2 regions of the Cohnella abietis genome follow, and region 2 is predicted to be linked to the other one. Evidence: predicted binding sites of a transcription regulator. Region 2 holds the regulator's gene; the other holds the start of a gene.

Region 1 (8,492 bases), 1.5 Mb from region 2:
CGGTAACATCGGCGGCCTATACGATCACTGTAGGAGCAACGGGGACAATTAAGGTAGAGCCAGATGTCGCTTATTTGAGCTTGGCAGTTGAATCTCAGGGATCGAAGGCTTTGGAAGCCCAGCAAGCGAATGCGGATAAGTTCGCTGCAGTAGAGAAGACGTTATACGAGAAGTTCTCAATCGATAAGAAGGATGTCAAAACAACAGGCTTTGGCGTTCAGCCGGACTATGATTACACAGAGAAGGAAGGGCGTGTGCTGAAGGGTTATGTTGCAGTTCACTCCGTTCAAGTGACGTACCGTAAGATTACAGAAATCGGTAAGCTACTCGATGCTCTAACGGCATCGGGCGCTAATCGATTGGATGGTGTACAATTCGGCACGGAGAAGAATGACCAATATGAGCTAGAGGCGCTTAAGAAAGCAATGGCTAATGCTTCGAAAAAAGCAAATGTACTTGCAGCCTCTTCCAACCGCAAATTAAAAGGGGTACTTAATGTTGTACAGGGAGATGTTTCTAACATCCCGATTGTGTATGGGATGGAAGCAGCTAAGGCGCAGATGAGTGATATGCTTGGTGGCTCATCCACATCCGTGCAAACGGGACAGATTGAGATCCGCGCGAATGTAACCGTGCAATACGAAATGAAGTAGTTGATTTATGTGCGATATGATTGGAGAAGAGGCGGGGACTTGTTCCTTCGCCTCTTCTTTGTGTTCATTAAAGATCAGCTGCAAGTGAGGGATGGAAAAATAAAAACCGCCAACCTATGAGGAGGGCGGTGACGATTAAGGGGCGCAGTAGTTTGATTATGCTTCCTTGTAATGACTTATTTGGCGAATGGAGAGTGCCTCTTCCAATAATTCAATGAATTCATCGGATAAGTTCATTTTCTTGGCTTCCCTATAAACCTCAAGAAGGTGTTCGTCTTTCAATGGGCGTAGCAATGACGCTTTATCACTTAATCTGCGTGCAGCCACCATGTCGATGTGGCCTTCATTGATGTTTCGATAAGGCGCGTTGTCTTCATTTGTATTGGTCACAAGGTACGGATAGGACCGTTCAGGCATAAAGATCCCTCCCTCTCTTCCAGAGTTCCTAAGAGATAACTAGAATTGGAGGTAATTGGTATAACCTCATAAAACAGTTTACCATGGATTGTCCGCCTAGCAGAGAGGGTATTCAAAGTTTTGAATTTATGTTGACACATGCATTAAGTTGTGTTAAATCAGGGTTGTCTTGTGGCTAAGTTTTCTTGAGGCAAAAATTTTTGGTGAAATTTATATCTTATACCGCAAAAGGGGGGGGCCATCCTAGAAATAACGCACTGAGGGCTACTAAGAGTCGAGGATTCTGGGACTTTTCTAGGAATAACGCACTGAGGGCTACTAAGGATCGAGGATTCTGGGACTTTTCTAGGAATAACGCACTGAGGGCTACTAAGGATCGAGGATTCTGGGACTTTTCTAGAAATAACGCACTGAGGGCTACTAAAAGTTGAGGATTCTGGGACTTATCTTGGAATAACGCACTGAGGGCTACTAAGGATCGAGGATTCTGGGACTTTTCTAGAAATAACGCACTGAGGGCTACTAAGGATCGAGGATTCTGGGGATTTTTCCGAAAGAACCATAATAATACGAAAAGAAGCCGCCCATAAGTGAACTTACGAGTGGCTTCTTTAAGGTTTACTCTAATAAGATGTGAGTTTAAACGACCTTGTCGATTACTTTGTCGATGAGGCCATACTGCTGGGCAACTTCTGCTTCCATGAAATTGTCGCGGTCTGTATCCTTCTCAATACGTTCCAAAGGCTGACCTGTACGTTCTGACAGAATGCCATTCAATTTATCTCTTAGCTTCAGAATCCGTCGAGCCCGAATTTCAATGTCACTGGCTTGACCTTCTGCACCACCAAGTGGCTGGTGAATCATCACTTCACTATTAGGAAGTGCGAAGCGCTTGCCTTTGGCGCCTGCTGCAAGCAGGAATGCTCCCATTGATGCGGCCATACCGACACAGATTGTAGAAACATCTGGTTTGATGAACTGCATGGTATCGTAAATGGCCATACCGGAAGTGATGGAGCCGCCGGGGCTGTTAATGTAGAGGTGGATGTCTTTTTCTGGATCTTCGGCTGCTAGGAACAGCAGCTGGGCGATGATAGAGTTGGCAACCACGTCATTCACCTGAGTACCTAAAAATACGATTCGATCTTTGAGTAAGCGGGAATAGATGTCGTACGCCCGTTCTCCTCTGTTGGTTTGCTCGACAACCATAGGCACAAAACTCATGTTTGACGTCCCTCCTCATGTTTTGGTTTTATAATCATAGCGAATCTGCAGGTAAAAGTCAAAGAAAGTCAAAGAGGCTTTTGAAGGAAACTTATAGGTAGTGATAAACCGCATATAAGGGGCCGAGAATCAAAAAAACCGACCGTATGGAACGGTCGGTTGTGCTGTATGCTATTGGTTGGAGAAATAAAATTTGGCGCGCCCGTGAGGAATCGAACCTCAATCTCAGCCTTCGGAGGGCTGCGTCATATCCGTTGGACCACGGGCGCTCGTTTAGTACAGCAAGAGTTATTATATGTGATACGGTGTTAAAAAGCAAGAGAAAACGGGCTCTTATATTTGATAATTTCGTGTACGGGAGGTCTTGCAACTATGAGGAAAATTCGTTAAAATGAAGGTGGGACTTAAAAAGGGGTGGCGGGACGATTTACGTCCAACTAAGTAGTGAGCTTGCTACCGCTTAAAGCCATTCGGTCTCAGGAGGATACACGGAGAGAATGCGGGAAATCGTTGAGATTCAGAAGAAGCTACTCCCTGATCTTCTGCAGGTGATGGAAAAAAGGTACCAAATTCTGCACCGGGTATACATGACGGGTACAATTGGTCGTCGCACGCTTGCTTCTAGCGTCGATATGACGGAGCGGGTGCTACGAACAGAGCTTGAGGTTCTACGTGCACAAGGGCTGTTAGATACAGCAACGGCGGGTATGACACTTAGCGATAGCGGACGCCAGCTTGTAGAAGATATGGAGCCGATCGTTAAGGAATTGTTCGGGCTATCGGATTTAGAAGAAAAGGTACGTGCAGCGTTCGGATTAAATAAGGTTATTATTGTAGCAGGCGACTCAGACACTTCCGACCATATTAAAATGGAGCTCGGAATGGCTGGAAGCCGAGTGCTACGGGATAGTCTTTCGCCAGGGGATGTCGTTGCGGTAATGGGTGGTTCTACGATGGCTCGCATGGCAGCGCAATTCGCAATGCCATCACAGCTGAAGGAAAACTGGTTCGTACCTGCTAGGGGCGGCTTGGGTGAAAGTGTTGACTATCAGGCAAATACAATTGCCTCGGAGTTAGCTAAGCGTACAGGAGCACGATATCGTATGCTCCACGTACCCGATCATCTAAGTGAGGAAGCATATAAGACGATCATGCAGGACCCTAATGTAAGTGAAGTGGTCGACATGATACGCGGTGCAAGGATTGTCGTACATGGCATTGGTGATGCTGCAACTATGGCAAGACGCCGTAAGCTCAATAATGAGACTATGGATGAGCTTGTAAAAGATGGAGCACTTGCGGAAGCCTTTGGTTACTATTTTGATCGTAACGGCAAAGTCGTACATCGAATGGCAACAGCTGGCTTGCGTCTGGAGGACATTGAAGCTGCGGGTATTGTCATCGGCATCGCAGGCGGGAAAAGCAAGGGCGAAGCGATCGCATCAGTTATGAGGTTTGGGCATGACGATATACTTGTTACGGATGAAGCTGGAGCTATAGAAGCTTTACGACATGTATAATTGGTTACATTAAGTTTTAACAGCTGTAATAGGGTAATCCTATTTAATAGTGATCTCGGCGCTTACGGCGCCTGATATATAGATCAAAAAAAAGATAGTTATTCCAAGGAGGAAACCAATCATGGCAGTAGTAAAAGTTGGTATTAACGGATTTGGACGTATTGGACGTAACGTATTCCGCGCATCTCTAGGCAACCCGAATGTAGAGATCGTTGCGATCAACGACCTGACTGACGTTAACACGCTTGCTCACCTTCTCAAATATGATACAACTCACGGCAAATTGGACGGAACGGTTGAAGTGGGCGAAGGCGCACTTATCGTAAACGGCAGAACAGTTAAAGTATTCGCTGAGCGTGATCCTGGTAACCTGCCTTGGTCTTCTGTAGGTGCTGAAATCGTTGTTGAATCTACAGGTATCTTTACTGCTAAAGAAAAAGCAGAGCTTCACTTGAAAGGCGGCGCGAAGAAAGTTATTATCTCCGCTCCTGCTACGAACGAAGACATCACTATCGTTATGGGCGTTAACAACGACAAATACGATCCATCTGCTCATACAATTATCTCTAACGCTTCTTGTACAACGAACTGCTTGGCACCATTCGCTAAAGTATTGAATGACCAATTCGGAATCGTTAAAGGCATGATGAACACAATCCATTCTTACACGAACGATCAAAGCGTTCTTGATCTTCCGCATAAGGATTTGCGTCGTGCTCGTGCAGCTGCTGAGAACATCATTCCTTCTTCCACGGGTGCTGCTAAGGCTGTTTCCCTTGTATTGCCTGAATTGAAAGGCAAATTGAACGGAATGTCCATGCGTGTTCCTACTCCGAACGTATCCGTAACGGATCTCGTTGCTGAGTTGAAAGTAAATGTTACAGTTGAAGAAGTTAACGCGGCTCTGAAAGCTGCTGCTGACGGTCCTCTTAAAGGAATTCTTAACTACTCCGAAGAGCCGCTTGTTTCTAGTGACTACAACGGCGATCCTGCTTCTTCCACAATCGATTCATTGTCCACAATGGTTGTAGAAGGCAACATGGTTAAAGTTATTTCTTGGTATGACAACGAGTGGGGCTATTCCAACCGCGTTGTTGACTTGGCTGCTTTTATTGCAAGCAAAGGTCTATAAGAGAATACGCATCCCCCTAAGTCCCCCTTCCCGAAGGGGGATTCCAAGGGCTCTGCCCTCTGGACACCCGTTGGTTGTCGGGAGAGCGGCTTTTGGTGGAGGATAGGGTTACAGTGTGCTAGGATCGCTCCGTCCCGGATTTGCTCTGCAAACCGGGACTACGCTTTACCTAGGGAGCAGGCAGGGGACCCCGTTTCGCGCTTTGCTGCGCTCCGGGCTCTGGGGAAGAGCGAGACTCCCCTGCGCAAGACTGCGCTTCTTATGGGAGCATGATGAAGAGCGATGCTCCCCCGCGCAAGACTGCGCTTCTAGGGGAGCTTAAACAAATACATTAGTACGGACACTTGTTAGGCTCCCTTATCTGGAGCCTAGCTTTGCGCCCGGAGATATACAGACCATCCGAGGAGGTTTGACTCTTGAACAAGAAAAGCGTAAGAGAAGTCGATGTTGCAGGGAAGAAAGTATTTGTTCGGGTTGACTTTAACGTACCGCTTGAGAATGGCGTTATTACTGATGACACTCGTATTCGCGAGACATTGCCTACAATCAAGTACTTGATCGAGAATGGCGCAAAGGTTATCCTGGCTAGTCACTTAGGTCGTCCTAAAGGCGAAGTCGTTGAGGGTCTTCGTTTGACTGCTGTTGCTGCTCGTCTTTCTGAACTGCTAGGTAAGCCAGTTAGCAAGTCTGACGAAGTTGTTGGCGCTAGTGTAACGGCTCAAGTAGCTGAGCTGAATGATGGCGATGTATTGCTGCTTGAAAATGTACGGTTCCACCCAGGTGAAGAGAGCAACGATTCCGAATTGGCCAAAGCTTTCGCTGACTTGGCTGATTTGTTCGTGAACGACGCATTTGGCGCTGCTCACCGGGCACATGCTTCTACTGAAGGCATCGCGCATCACATTCCAGCAGTGTCTGGCTTGTTGATGGAGAAAGAGCTGGATGTACTGGGTAAAGCTTTGCACAATCCTGAGCGTCCTTTCACGGCAATCGTTGGTGGGTCTAAGGTTAAGGACAAAATCGATGTTATCAATAAGATGATTGAGATTGCAGATAATATTATTATTGGCGGCGGGCTGACTTACACTTTCCTGAAAGCTCAAGGAAAAGAAATCGGCCTTTCGTTGTGTGATGATTCCAAGCTGGAACTGACGCTGGAGTTTGTTGAGAAGGCGAAGAAGCTTGGTAAGAACCTTTACTTGCCGATTGATATCGTTATTGCTGATGACTTCAAAGTAGATGCTAACAAAGACATCGTTGATATTGATCACATTCCTGTTGGCTGGGAAGGCGTAGATATCGGACCTAAAACGCGTGAAATTTACGCTGAAGTGATTAAGAATTCCAAGCTTGTTGTATGGAACGGACCGATGGGCGTATTTGAATTAGAGCCATTCTCCCACGGTACACGTGCAGTAGCTCAAGCTTGTGCTACTACTGATGCTTACACGATCATTGGCGGTGGAGATTCTGCTGCTGCGGCTGAGAAGTTTAAGCTTGCTGATCAAATGAACCATATTTCTACAGGTGGCGGAGCTTCGCTGGAATTCATGGAAGGTAAAGTCCTTCCGGGCGTTGTAGCCCTAAACGACAAATAGAGGTGACATAAATGAGCAGAACACCAATTATTGCGGGTAACTGGAAAATGTTCAAAACAGCTGGCGAAGCTACTGCTTTCGTTGCTGAGGTTAAAGGCAAAGCTGAGGTTGCTGGAGTAGAGAGCGTGATCTGCGCTCCGTTTACTGCACTTCCTGCTTTGATTGAAGCTGTTAAAGGCACGACGATCAAAGTCGGTGCACAAAACCTTCATTTCGAAGACAATGGCGCTTATACAGGCGAAATCAGCGGTGTATTCCTGAAGGATCTTGGCGTTCATTACGTCATCATCGGTCACTCGGAGCGTCGTCAATATTTTGCTGAATCGGATGAGATCGTGAACAAGAAAGCCCACGCGGCATTCCGTCATGGCCTTACTCCAATTATCTGTGTTGGCGAGAAGCTTGAAGAGCGTGAAGCTGGCCAGACAAAAGAAGTTGTACGCGTTCAAACAGAAGGCGGGCTCGCAGGATTGACTGCTGAGCAGGTTGCTGAATCCGTTATTGCTTATGAGCCAATCTGGGCAATCGGGACTGGTAAATCCTCCACTTCTGAAGATGCAAACGAAGTAACTAGCTACATCCGTGGCGTTGTGGCTGGACTGTTCAGTGCTGAAGTAGCTGATAAGGTTCGCATTCAATACGGCGGAAGCGTTAAGCCGAACACAGTAGCTGAATATATGGGTCAATCCGATATCGACGGTGCTTTGGTTGGTGGCGCTAGCCTTGAGCCAGCTTCCTTCGTGGCGTTAGTCGAAGGGGCGAAGTAAGATGACAGCTCCGAGACCGGTTGCGCTTATTATTCTCGATGGCTTTGGCCTTCGTGAGACCACTCATGGTAATGCCGTTGCCCAAGCCAACAAACCGAACTTTGATCGTTTATGGAACACGTTTCCCCATACAACGCTAACGGCTTGCGGGGAAGCAGTCGGACTACCGGAAGGACAAATGGGTAATTCCGAGGTCGGACATCTTAACATCGGCTCAGGCCGGATCGTGTATCAGGATTTGACTCGTATTTCTAAATCGATTCGCGATGAGGACTTTTACGATAATTCCACTTTACTCGGTGCGGTACAGCATGCGAAAGCCAACAACAAGAAGCTTCATTTGTACGGCTTAGTATCCGATGGTGGTGTTCATAGCCACATCGCTCATCTATTCGCGCTATTGGAGCTGGCTAAGAAGGAAGGCTTGGAGCAAGTGTACATCCATGCTTTCCTCGATGGTCGTGATGTGTCGCCAGACAGTGCGGTTGGTTACTTAACTCAATTGCAAGGCAAGATTGAAGAGCTTGGTGTAGGACAAGTTGCTACAATCCAGGGTCGGTATTACGCGATGGATCGTGACAAGCGCTGGGAGCGGACAGAGAAATCTTACCGCGCAATGGTGTATGGAGATGGCCCGACGGCAGTAGATCCGATTCAAGCCGTGAAGGAATCTTACGAGAAGTCCGTATATGATGAGTTCGTCCTGCCGACAGTAATCGTAGGAGCAGATGGAAAGCCAGTCGGACTGGTTGAGTCTGAGGATGCGGTTATTTTCTTCAACTTCCGCCCTGACCGTGCTATACAATTATCTAATGTTTTCACGAATGAAGATTTCCGTGGCTTCGATCGTGGAGATAATTTCCCTAAAAACCTGTATTTCGTCTGCATGACGCTTTTTGCGGAAACCGTAGGCGGGTTTGTTGCGTATAAGCCTAAGGAACTTGATAACACTTTAGGTGAAGTTCTAGTACAGCATGGTAAAAAACAGCTCAGAATTGCCGAAACGGAAAAGTACCCGCACGTTACGTTCTTTTTTAGTGGTGGACGGGATCACGTTCTGGAAGGCGAAACTCGCATACTCATCAATTCACCGAAGGTTGCCACTTATGACCTTCAGCCAGAGATGAGCATTTACGAGGTAACGAGCTCGTTGCTGAAGGAAATCGAAGCGGAGCATCATG
Region 2 (8,492 bases):
AACTTCGTAACCTCTAATTTCGCTAAGCAGATTGTAGATATCGAGAAGGGGAAAAAGCCGCCTGTAATCTATGTAGGAAATCTAGAGGCGAAGCGGGATTTTACCGACGTACGGGACGTCGTTAGAGGTTATTGGCTAGCCTTGGAAAAGGGTGTCCCCGGAGAGGCATACAATATTGCTTCAGGTACCTGTTATACCATTGCTGAGATGCTAGCAATCTTGCTATCCCACAGTAACGTGGACATTGAGGTGAAGACGGATGCTAGCCGTTTACGCCCTTCTGACGTAGAAATTTTGCTAGGTGACTATCGTAAATTTCATGAGGCGACGGGTTGGAATCCAGAAATTCCATTCGAGCGGACGATGGAGGATTTGCTTCAGTATTGGCGTTCTCAGCCTTAGGGGGAAAGCGGAAATGTTCACAATGTGCACAATTGTCGCTAAAAACTATTTAGCTTTTGCTAGGACGCTTGTTCAGTCTTTTCTGAACCATCATCCTACAGGGAAAGCATATGTGCTGCTAGCGGACGAGAGCGAAGGATTTCTTAATACGCACGAGGAAACATTCGAATGGGTTCATCTTAAGGATATAGGGCTGCCGGAATGGCCCATCATGAGGTTTCAATATAACATTACGGAGTTTAGTACAGCCGTTAAGCCCTTCTTTTTAGATTATTTACTTCGTGTTCGTGGATTAGAGAGCATTGTTTATTTTGACCCCGATATTCTGATTACGCACCGTATGGATGATTTCTATCGTAAGCTACCACAATTCGGTATTGTACTTACCCCTCATATTCTGACCCCTTTGCCTGATGATCATAAAAAACCAGAAGAGGTAGACCTGCTACAATCAGGTGTATATAACCTGGGCTTTATCGCACTGTCTCGCAAGGATGAGACGATGCGAATGCTGCAATGGTGGAAGGAAAGGTTACTCCATCATTGTATTATGGAACCTTCCAAAGGCTATCACGTCGATCAAAGATGGATGGATATGGCGCCCGCTTTGTTCGAAGGTGTTCATATCCATAAGGATCCGACCTATAACGTGGCTTATTGGAATCTCCATGAGCGGCCAGTTGTAAACCGCAATGGACTATATGAGATCAATGGAAAGCCTCTAACCTTCTACCACTTTAGCGGACTAGTAGCTGATCTAAGTAAAGTCTCGCAGCATCAAACCCGGTTTGAGTGGGCTCATATGCCTGATTTACTGGGCTTATTCCGGGAGTATGTTCGGAAGCTATTGCTTAATGGCTATGCAGAGACCGCTCATTGGCGTTATGCCTATAACTATTTCGACAATGGAGTCGCCATTCCGGCGTTCGCACGTATCGTGTACCGCAAGCATGGAGCTCTGCAGGTGTTCGGTAATCCGTTCCTAACGCTCACTTCTATAGGGTTCTATCAATGGTTATTTTCACCGACTAATGTCCAGGCACCCATTCCTCAACTATTAAGGGAGGTCTATGAAACACGAGTGGATCTTCAAAGAACTTTTCCCTATGTCGAAGGGGCAGACAGGATAAATTTAATGAAATGGTCTAAGGATTTTGTACCATTGGAGTACGGGGTAGATCCTATCGTATGGAATCCAGTTTTGGATTCTATGTATTACCGATAGACAACGGTAGGCTGAAAGAGATGAGAATGGATGTGAACAGATGTGAGTAGGGTGTCAGGCATTAACCTGGTCGGCTACGCGCGGTACGAGATGGGGATAGGAGAATCCTGCAGATTGGCTGCAAGAGCGTTGGAATGCTCTGATATTCCTTTTGGAATTTATAATTACTCTGGGGGAAATAGCTCAAGAGATAACGATTTATCGTGGAAGTATAAGGAAATGGATGCTCCTAATTACCCGGTTAACCTATTTCACATCAATGCCGATCAAATGCCTCTAGCTTACGATACGCTTGGCCCGCAGTGGTTTTCCCACAGATATAATATTGGCTATTGGCATTGGGAGCTGCCGGAATTTCCGGATGCTTACTTAGACGGATTTCGTCATTTGGATGAGGTTTGGGTTCCGACTACCTTCATCCAAGAGAGTATAGCTGACAAGTCGCCGATTCCGGTCGTGAAAATTCCGCATGGAATTCAGGTCAATGTGCCGATTAACATGGACAGACAGTCGTTCGGTCTCCCTGAGCGGCGATTTCTGTTCCTTTGCATGTATGATACATTCAGCTATTCAGCACGAAAAAATCCTTACTCTGTGCTGAAGGCTTACCGGGATGCGGTCTTCCGCTTTGGTCTGCCTGCCGGTTTGATTATTAAAATGAATAACCCTCAGCAATCGGAAATAGACAATCTTAATCGAGAATCGAAGGGTTTGCCTAATGTATGGATTGTTGACAGAGTGATGAGCCGAATGGAAGCTAATGCTTTGCTTCAATGTGCCGATTGTTACATTTCCTTGCATAGATCGGAAGGTTTCGGCCTCCCTTTGGCGGAAGCCATGTATCTGGGTAAGCCGGTTATTGGTACTAACTGGTCAGGTAATACTGACTTCATGACATCAGATAATTCTGGTGCTGTCCAATATGAGCTAACTCGAATTGGTCAGCACTTAGGACCTTATGAAGCGCATCAGATTTGGGCGGAGCCGGATGTGGAGCATGCTTCACACCTAATGATGAAAGCTGTTTACAATGACGCCTGGCGTAAGCGTATAGCGAGTAAGGGACAGGAGACAATCCGTACGTCGTTCTCGCCCCAATCAGTGGGAAAGACCATTCGTCAAAGGCTGATTAACCGGGGTATTAGTTAAAATATTGGAGCGGAATCATACGATTGCACAAGGCGTTCCGCTTAGCGGAGTGCCTTTTCTGAATGTCTAAGAGGCTGAATTACTTCTACCGTAAGTAATAAGGGGCTATTTTGCTCATACTTAAAGCTAAAGTCAATTGAATGGTTAAGCTCGTTAGATTAACATCTGCTTCACCAATTTATTCATTGTATAGAAACTTTGCATTTTTTAAAAAGCGGCGTATAATAAAGCTATAGTCAAAGAAAGTCAAAGTCAGAGTTCAGATCCACCCCTGTTTGACGAACCGACCCGAGAGGCATGCCAGTCGGTGCTTTTATTCGGATCGTATCGATGAAAGGAGGTTGGAAGTTGGCGAACATTACCGAACTTATCGAGCTTTATTTGAAGGAAATTTTGCAAAGCAGCTCAGAGGGTTCCATCGAAATTCAAAGAAGCGATTTGGCTGACAAATTTTCCTGTGTTCCTTCGCAGATTAATTATGTCATTAGTACAAGGTTCACTTTGGAAAAGGGCTATTTCGTCGAAAGCAAGCGCGGAGGCGGCGGATATATTCGCATCCAGCAAGTAAATTTACCCTCACTAGAAGCTGTTCAGCGACATATTCAGCAGACGGTCGGAGAACAGATTGACCAGACGACTGCTGAAGGTCTTGTGTATCAGCTTGAGGAAGCTCGATTTATTACAATACGGGAAGCTCATCTTCTCAAAGCAGCCGTGTCACGAGATGTATTGTTGTTAAAGCTGCCGCTTAGGGACGAAATACGTGCCAAGCTGCTTAAAGCAATGTTAATCGCCCTACTCACGAAATGAGGAAAGGAGGTTTGATCGATGCAGTGTCAAGAATGCGACAAACGTCTAGCTACGCTACATTTTACAAAAATCGTTAATGGCGAGAAGACGGAGCTGCATATTTGTGAATCATGCGCTAGGGAGAAGGGGGAGCTTATTCCAGGCACCTCAAGTGGATTTTCCATCCATAATCTGCTTTCCGGGCTGCTCGATTTAGAATCACCAAATCCCAATTCTATGGCCAAACCTCCTGCGGCGAAATGCGATACTTGCGGGTTGACCTATACGCAATTCAGCAAAATTGGTCGCTTCGGCTGCAGCCACTGTTATAAGCAATTCGCGGAGAGGCTTGATCCTCTTCTTAAACGGGTACATGGTAATACGGTCCACGTTGGCAAAGTGCCAAAACGTGCCGGTGGAAGACTGAAGACGAAGCGGGAAATCGATCGTCTGAAGAAGGAAATGCAAGGTCGGATCGAGCGAGAGGATTTCGAATCTGCAGCTGAGCTGCGTGATCGAATTCGTGAGCTTGAGAAAGAAATGAGCTGCTGAAGGGCAGGGAAGACAAATGAGCAAACGGAAATTCGTCAAGCAAGCTCTTAGTCAATGGATGAACGGTGTAGGTCCGGACTCTGACGTCGTCATTAGCAGCCGCGTGCGTATCGCCCGTAATATTCGCAGTCTGCCATTTCCGATGATGTCCGATCCTTCCCAATCCCTCACGGTTATGGAGCAGCTGCTGGGAGTTGCAGAGAATGGAAGGCTCAATGGGTTAGGTAAGGTTGAGCAAGTTCGTTTAACAGAGCTGACTGAGCTTGAGAAGCTGGTTTTAGTGGAGAAGCATCTCATTAGTCCCAGCCTGGCAAATGAATCCCGCAATGGTGCTCTTATTCTGAGCCCTAATGAAGATATTAGCGTTATGATTAACGAAGAGGATCATTTGCGCATTCAATGTTTATGCTCGGGATTTCAAGTACGCGAAGCGTGGGATGCAGCGAGTAAAATCGATGACATCTTTGAAGAGCAGGTTGATTATGCTTTTGATGAGAAACATGGTTATTTAACAAGCTGCCCGACTAATGTAGGCACAGGTATTAGAGCATCTGTGATGATGCACTTGCCAGCGCTCGTCATTACGGGTCAAATCAATCGTATTCTCTCCGCCGTCACTCAGGTAGGTTTAGCTGTAAGAGGATTGTACGGGGAAGGCAGTGAAGCAACAGGAAACCTGTTTCAAGTGTCGAACCAAATTACGTTAGGACAATCCGAGCAAGAAATCATTGAAAATTTATTTCAAGTCGCTCGTCAAATGATCGAACATGAGAAGTCTGCAAGGAGTAAGCTATTAACCGAGTCAAGGACGCGAGTCGAGGATCGGGTGCGTAGATCTTACGGAATTTTGTCTCATGCGATTATTATTGACTCTAAGGAAGCATCTCAGCGTTTATCGGATATGCGCCTTGGTGTTCACTTAGGCTTATTGCCAGAGGTAAATGAACTTGTTTTGAATGAGCTTCTCGTGTCTACCCAGCCAGGATTTCTCCAACAAGCGTTCGGAGAAGCGATGAGTCCTGAGGATAGAGATAGGTCAAGAGCGGAATTAATTCGTTCCCGACTGGTAACTACTTCATAAATGTTTTATTCTTAATTTATAGAGGAGGTATGTCTCATGATGTTTGGAAGATTTACGGAACGTGCGCAGAAGGTATTAGCCTTAGCCCAGGAAGAAGCAGTGCGTTTGGGACATAACAACATCGGTACGGAGCATATCCTGCTTGGATTAATACGGGAAGGCGAAAGCATTGCCGCCAAAGCCCTCATTGCCCTAGGTCTAGGTTTGGAGAAAATTCAAGGTGAAGTGGAATCGCTGATTGGTCGTGGGCAAGAACAGCCTACTAATATCGCCTACACTCCACGCGCTAAAAAAGTAATTGAATTATCTATGGATGAAGCACGTAAGCTTGGCCATACGTACGTAGGCACTGAGCATATTTTACTTGGTCTCATTCGTGAGGGTGAAGGCGTAGCTGCACGTGTGCTTAACAATCTTGGAATAAGCTTGAACAAGGCACGTCAGCAGGTGCTTCAATTGCTTGGTAGCAACGAAAGCGTGTCTCAGAACCATGGCCCTTCCTCTAACGTTAGTACACCGACTTTAGATGGCTTGGCTCGCGATCTGACAGCTAGTGCTCGGGATGGCAATATAGATCCTGTAATTGGCCGTTCGAAGGAAATTGAGCGTGTTATTCAAGTGCTTTCTCGTCGGACGAAGAACAATCCTGTTCTGATTGGGGAACCAGGTGTAGGTAAAACGGCGATTGCCGAAGGCCTTGCACAGAAAATTGTAAATAACGAAATTCCAGAGACGCTTCGCGACAAGCGCGTAATGACTTTGGATATGGGTTCTGTTGTAGCAGGTACGAAGTACCGTGGAGAATTCGAAGATCGCTTGAAAAAAATCATGGACGAAATTCGTCAAGCTGGTAACGTCATTCTATTCATTGATGAGCTTCATACACTGATCGGTGCAGGTGGTGCTGAAGGCGCCATTGACGCCTCTAACATACTGAAGCCTGCTTTAGCACGTGGAGAGCTTCAATGCATCGGAGCAACGACGCTGGACGAGTATCGCAAATATATTGAGAAAGACGCTGCCTTAGAGCGTCGCTTTCAGCCAATTACGGTTGACCAGCCTACACCTGAGGAAGCCATTCTCATTTTACATGGCTTGCGCGACCGTTATGAAGCCCATCACCGGGTGAAAATTACGGACGAAGCGATTGAAGCGGCAGTTAAGCTTTCTGATCGTTACATTCCGGACCGTTTCTTGCCTGATAAAGCTATCGATCTTATCGATGAAGCGGGCTCGAAGGTTAGGTTGAATTCATACACGATACCGCCTAATCTGAAGCAGCTGGAAACACGTCTGGAAGACATCCGTAAGGAGAAGGACGCTGCAGTTCAAAGCCAAGAGTTTGAGAAGGCAGCGGCATTACGTGATACAGAGCAGAAAATTCGTGAAGAGCTCGATCACACGAAAAATTTGTGGAAAGAAAAGCAAGGTCGCACAGACTCCGAGGTGACTCCAGAGGATATTGCTCAGGTTGTCGCAAGCTGGACCGGCATACCGGTTAGCAAGCTGGCTGAAGAGGAAACGGAACGCCTGCTGAATATGGAGAGTATCCTTCATGATCGTGTTATTGGTCAGGATGAGGCTGTTAAGTCCGTATCACGCGCTATACGCCGTGCTCGTGCTGGTCTGAAGGATCCGAAGCGCCCGATGGGCTCCTTCATCTTCCTTGGGCCTACAGGGGTCGGTAAGACAGAGCTGGCGCGTGCCATTGCTGAATCGATGTTCGGGGATGAGAATGCAGTTATTCGTATCGATATGTCTGAGTACATGGAGAAGCATTCAACCTCCCGTCTTGTCGGAGCGCCTCCAGGCTATGTCGGCTATGAAGAGGGTGGCCAGCTGACGGAGAAGGTTCGTCGTAAGCCATACTCAGTCGTGCTGCTAGATGAGATCGAGAAAGCTCATCCTGAAGTATTCAATATTTTACTTCAGGTGCTTGAGGACGGTCGTCTGACTGATTCCAAAGGCCGCTCAGTTGACTTCCGTAATACACTGATCATCATGACGTCCAACGTTGGTGCGGAACAAATCAAGAAAAATTCAACGCTTGGCTTCACGGCAGCTCAAGATGCTGGCCGCGATTATCAGAACATGAAGGAAAAAGTGCTTGCTGAGCTTAAGAAGTCGTTCCGTCCAGAGTTTCTCAACCGGATCGATGAGTCCATTGTGTTCCATCCGTTAAATGAGGAGCACATTGCTCAGATCGTTACTCTAATGGCTGATGATTTGCGCAAGCGTCTTATAGAGCATAACGTAAGCTTTGTATTGACCGACTCCGCCAAAACCTTCCTCGCCAAGGAAGGGTATGATCCACAATACGGAGCGCGTCCTCTTCGTAGAGCTATTCAGAAGCATATTGAGGATCGTTTATCCGAAGATCTGCTTCTTGGTAAGATTACGAAGGGCAACGCCCTTGTCATTGATGAGGAAAACGGTGGTCTTGTCGTTCGGCAGAAGGATGAGATTGAATTAACGAAAGCTTAATAAAGTAGCGAAATAATTAAAAGGACTCTCCGTGCGCCAGCAATGGCGAAAGATGCGGAGGGTCCTTTTTATTGCCTTAATATTGGTTAAAGTTATAGGCTATAGATTTCTCTGATCGACGTTAACATGGTAGAATTCTATTATGGGATAATTTTAATGATTCAAAAGGAGCCGTCAACTGCCATGGCTAAAGTAAAAACTAAATTTGCATGCACGCAGTGCGGGACGGAATCACCGAAGTGGATGGGCAAATGCCCTGGCTGTCAAGAGTGGAACACAATGGTTGAGGAAACCGAGACGGAAATTAAAGCGCCAGTTGGACGGGGAGAGCTACTCCGCACGAAAGAAAAAGCACGTGCCATCATAGATATAGAGAGTGGAAAAGAACCGCGAATTTCAACCGGGATTTCGGAGCTAAACCGAGTTCTAGGCGGTGGGCTCGTCCCGGGCTCATTGCTGCTTGTAGGCGGAGATCCAGGCATTGGTAAATCAACTCTGCTGCTCCAAGCTTCATATTCCCTTTCCACACAAGGTCTTAAGGTGCTCTATGTTTCCGGAGAAGAATCAGTACGCCAGACTAAGCTCAGGGCAGATCGTCTTGGTGCATTGAATGACAGGCTGTATGTCCTTTGCGAAACAAATCTGGAGGTTATCGAAGAGGCGATAACTGAAGTCAGCCCTGACTTTCTCGTTATCGACTCCATTCAAACCGTATATCGGCCAGAGGTCGCATCTGCACCAGGGAGTGTGGCCCAGGTAAGGGAGTGTACAGCTCACTTCATGCGCATATCGAAAATAAATGGAGTGGCA

Evidence for each region. The regulator CtsR, encoded in region 2, represses protease genes until heat stress. The targets are predictions, from matches to a motif close to ATGGTCAATAAAGGTCAAACA.
Region 1: the regulator CtsR is predicted to act here: its motif matches at 2,349-2,369, upstream of clpP (ATP-dependent Clp endopeptidase proteolytic subunit ClpP).

The regions. Positions count from the first base shown of each region.
Region 1 covers NZ_AP019400.1:613,910-622,401, forward strand. Annotated here, with positions in the region: gene KCTCHS21_RS02635 (SIMPL domain-containing protein) at 1-653, shown strand, start outside; gene sda (sporulation histidine kinase inhibitor Sda) at 810-1,070, opposite strand; gene clpP (ATP-dependent Clp endopeptidase proteolytic subunit ClpP) at 1,710-2,294, opposite strand; tRNA gene KCTCHS21_RS02650 (tRNA-Arg) at 2,489-2,563, opposite strand; gene KCTCHS21_RS02655 (sugar-binding transcriptional regulator) at 2,792-3,814, shown strand; gene gap (type I glyceraldehyde-3-phosphate dehydrogenase) at 3,936-4,946, shown strand; gene KCTCHS21_RS02665 (phosphoglycerate kinase) at 5,363-6,544, shown strand; gene tpiA (triose-phosphate isomerase) at 6,556-7,311, shown strand; gene gpmI (2,3-bisphosphoglycerate-independent phosphoglycerate mutase) at 7,313-8,492, shown strand, end outside.
Region 2 covers NZ_AP019400.1:6,170,908-6,179,399, reverse strand. Annotated here, with positions in the region: gene KCTCHS21_RS27155 (GDP-mannose 4,6-dehydratase) at 1-402, shown strand, start outside; gene KCTCHS21_RS27150 (glycosyltransferase family protein) at 416-1,627, shown strand; gene KCTCHS21_RS27145 (glycosyltransferase) at 1,670-2,776, shown strand; gene KCTCHS21_RS27140 (CtsR family transcriptional regulator) at 3,125-3,586, shown strand; gene KCTCHS21_RS27135 (protein-arginine kinase activator protein McsA) at 3,605-4,117, shown strand; gene KCTCHS21_RS27130 (protein arginine kinase) at 4,134-5,198, shown strand; gene KCTCHS21_RS27125 (ATP-dependent Clp protease ATP-binding subunit) at 5,235-7,682, shown strand; gene radA (DNA repair protein RadA) at 7,866-8,492, shown strand, end outside.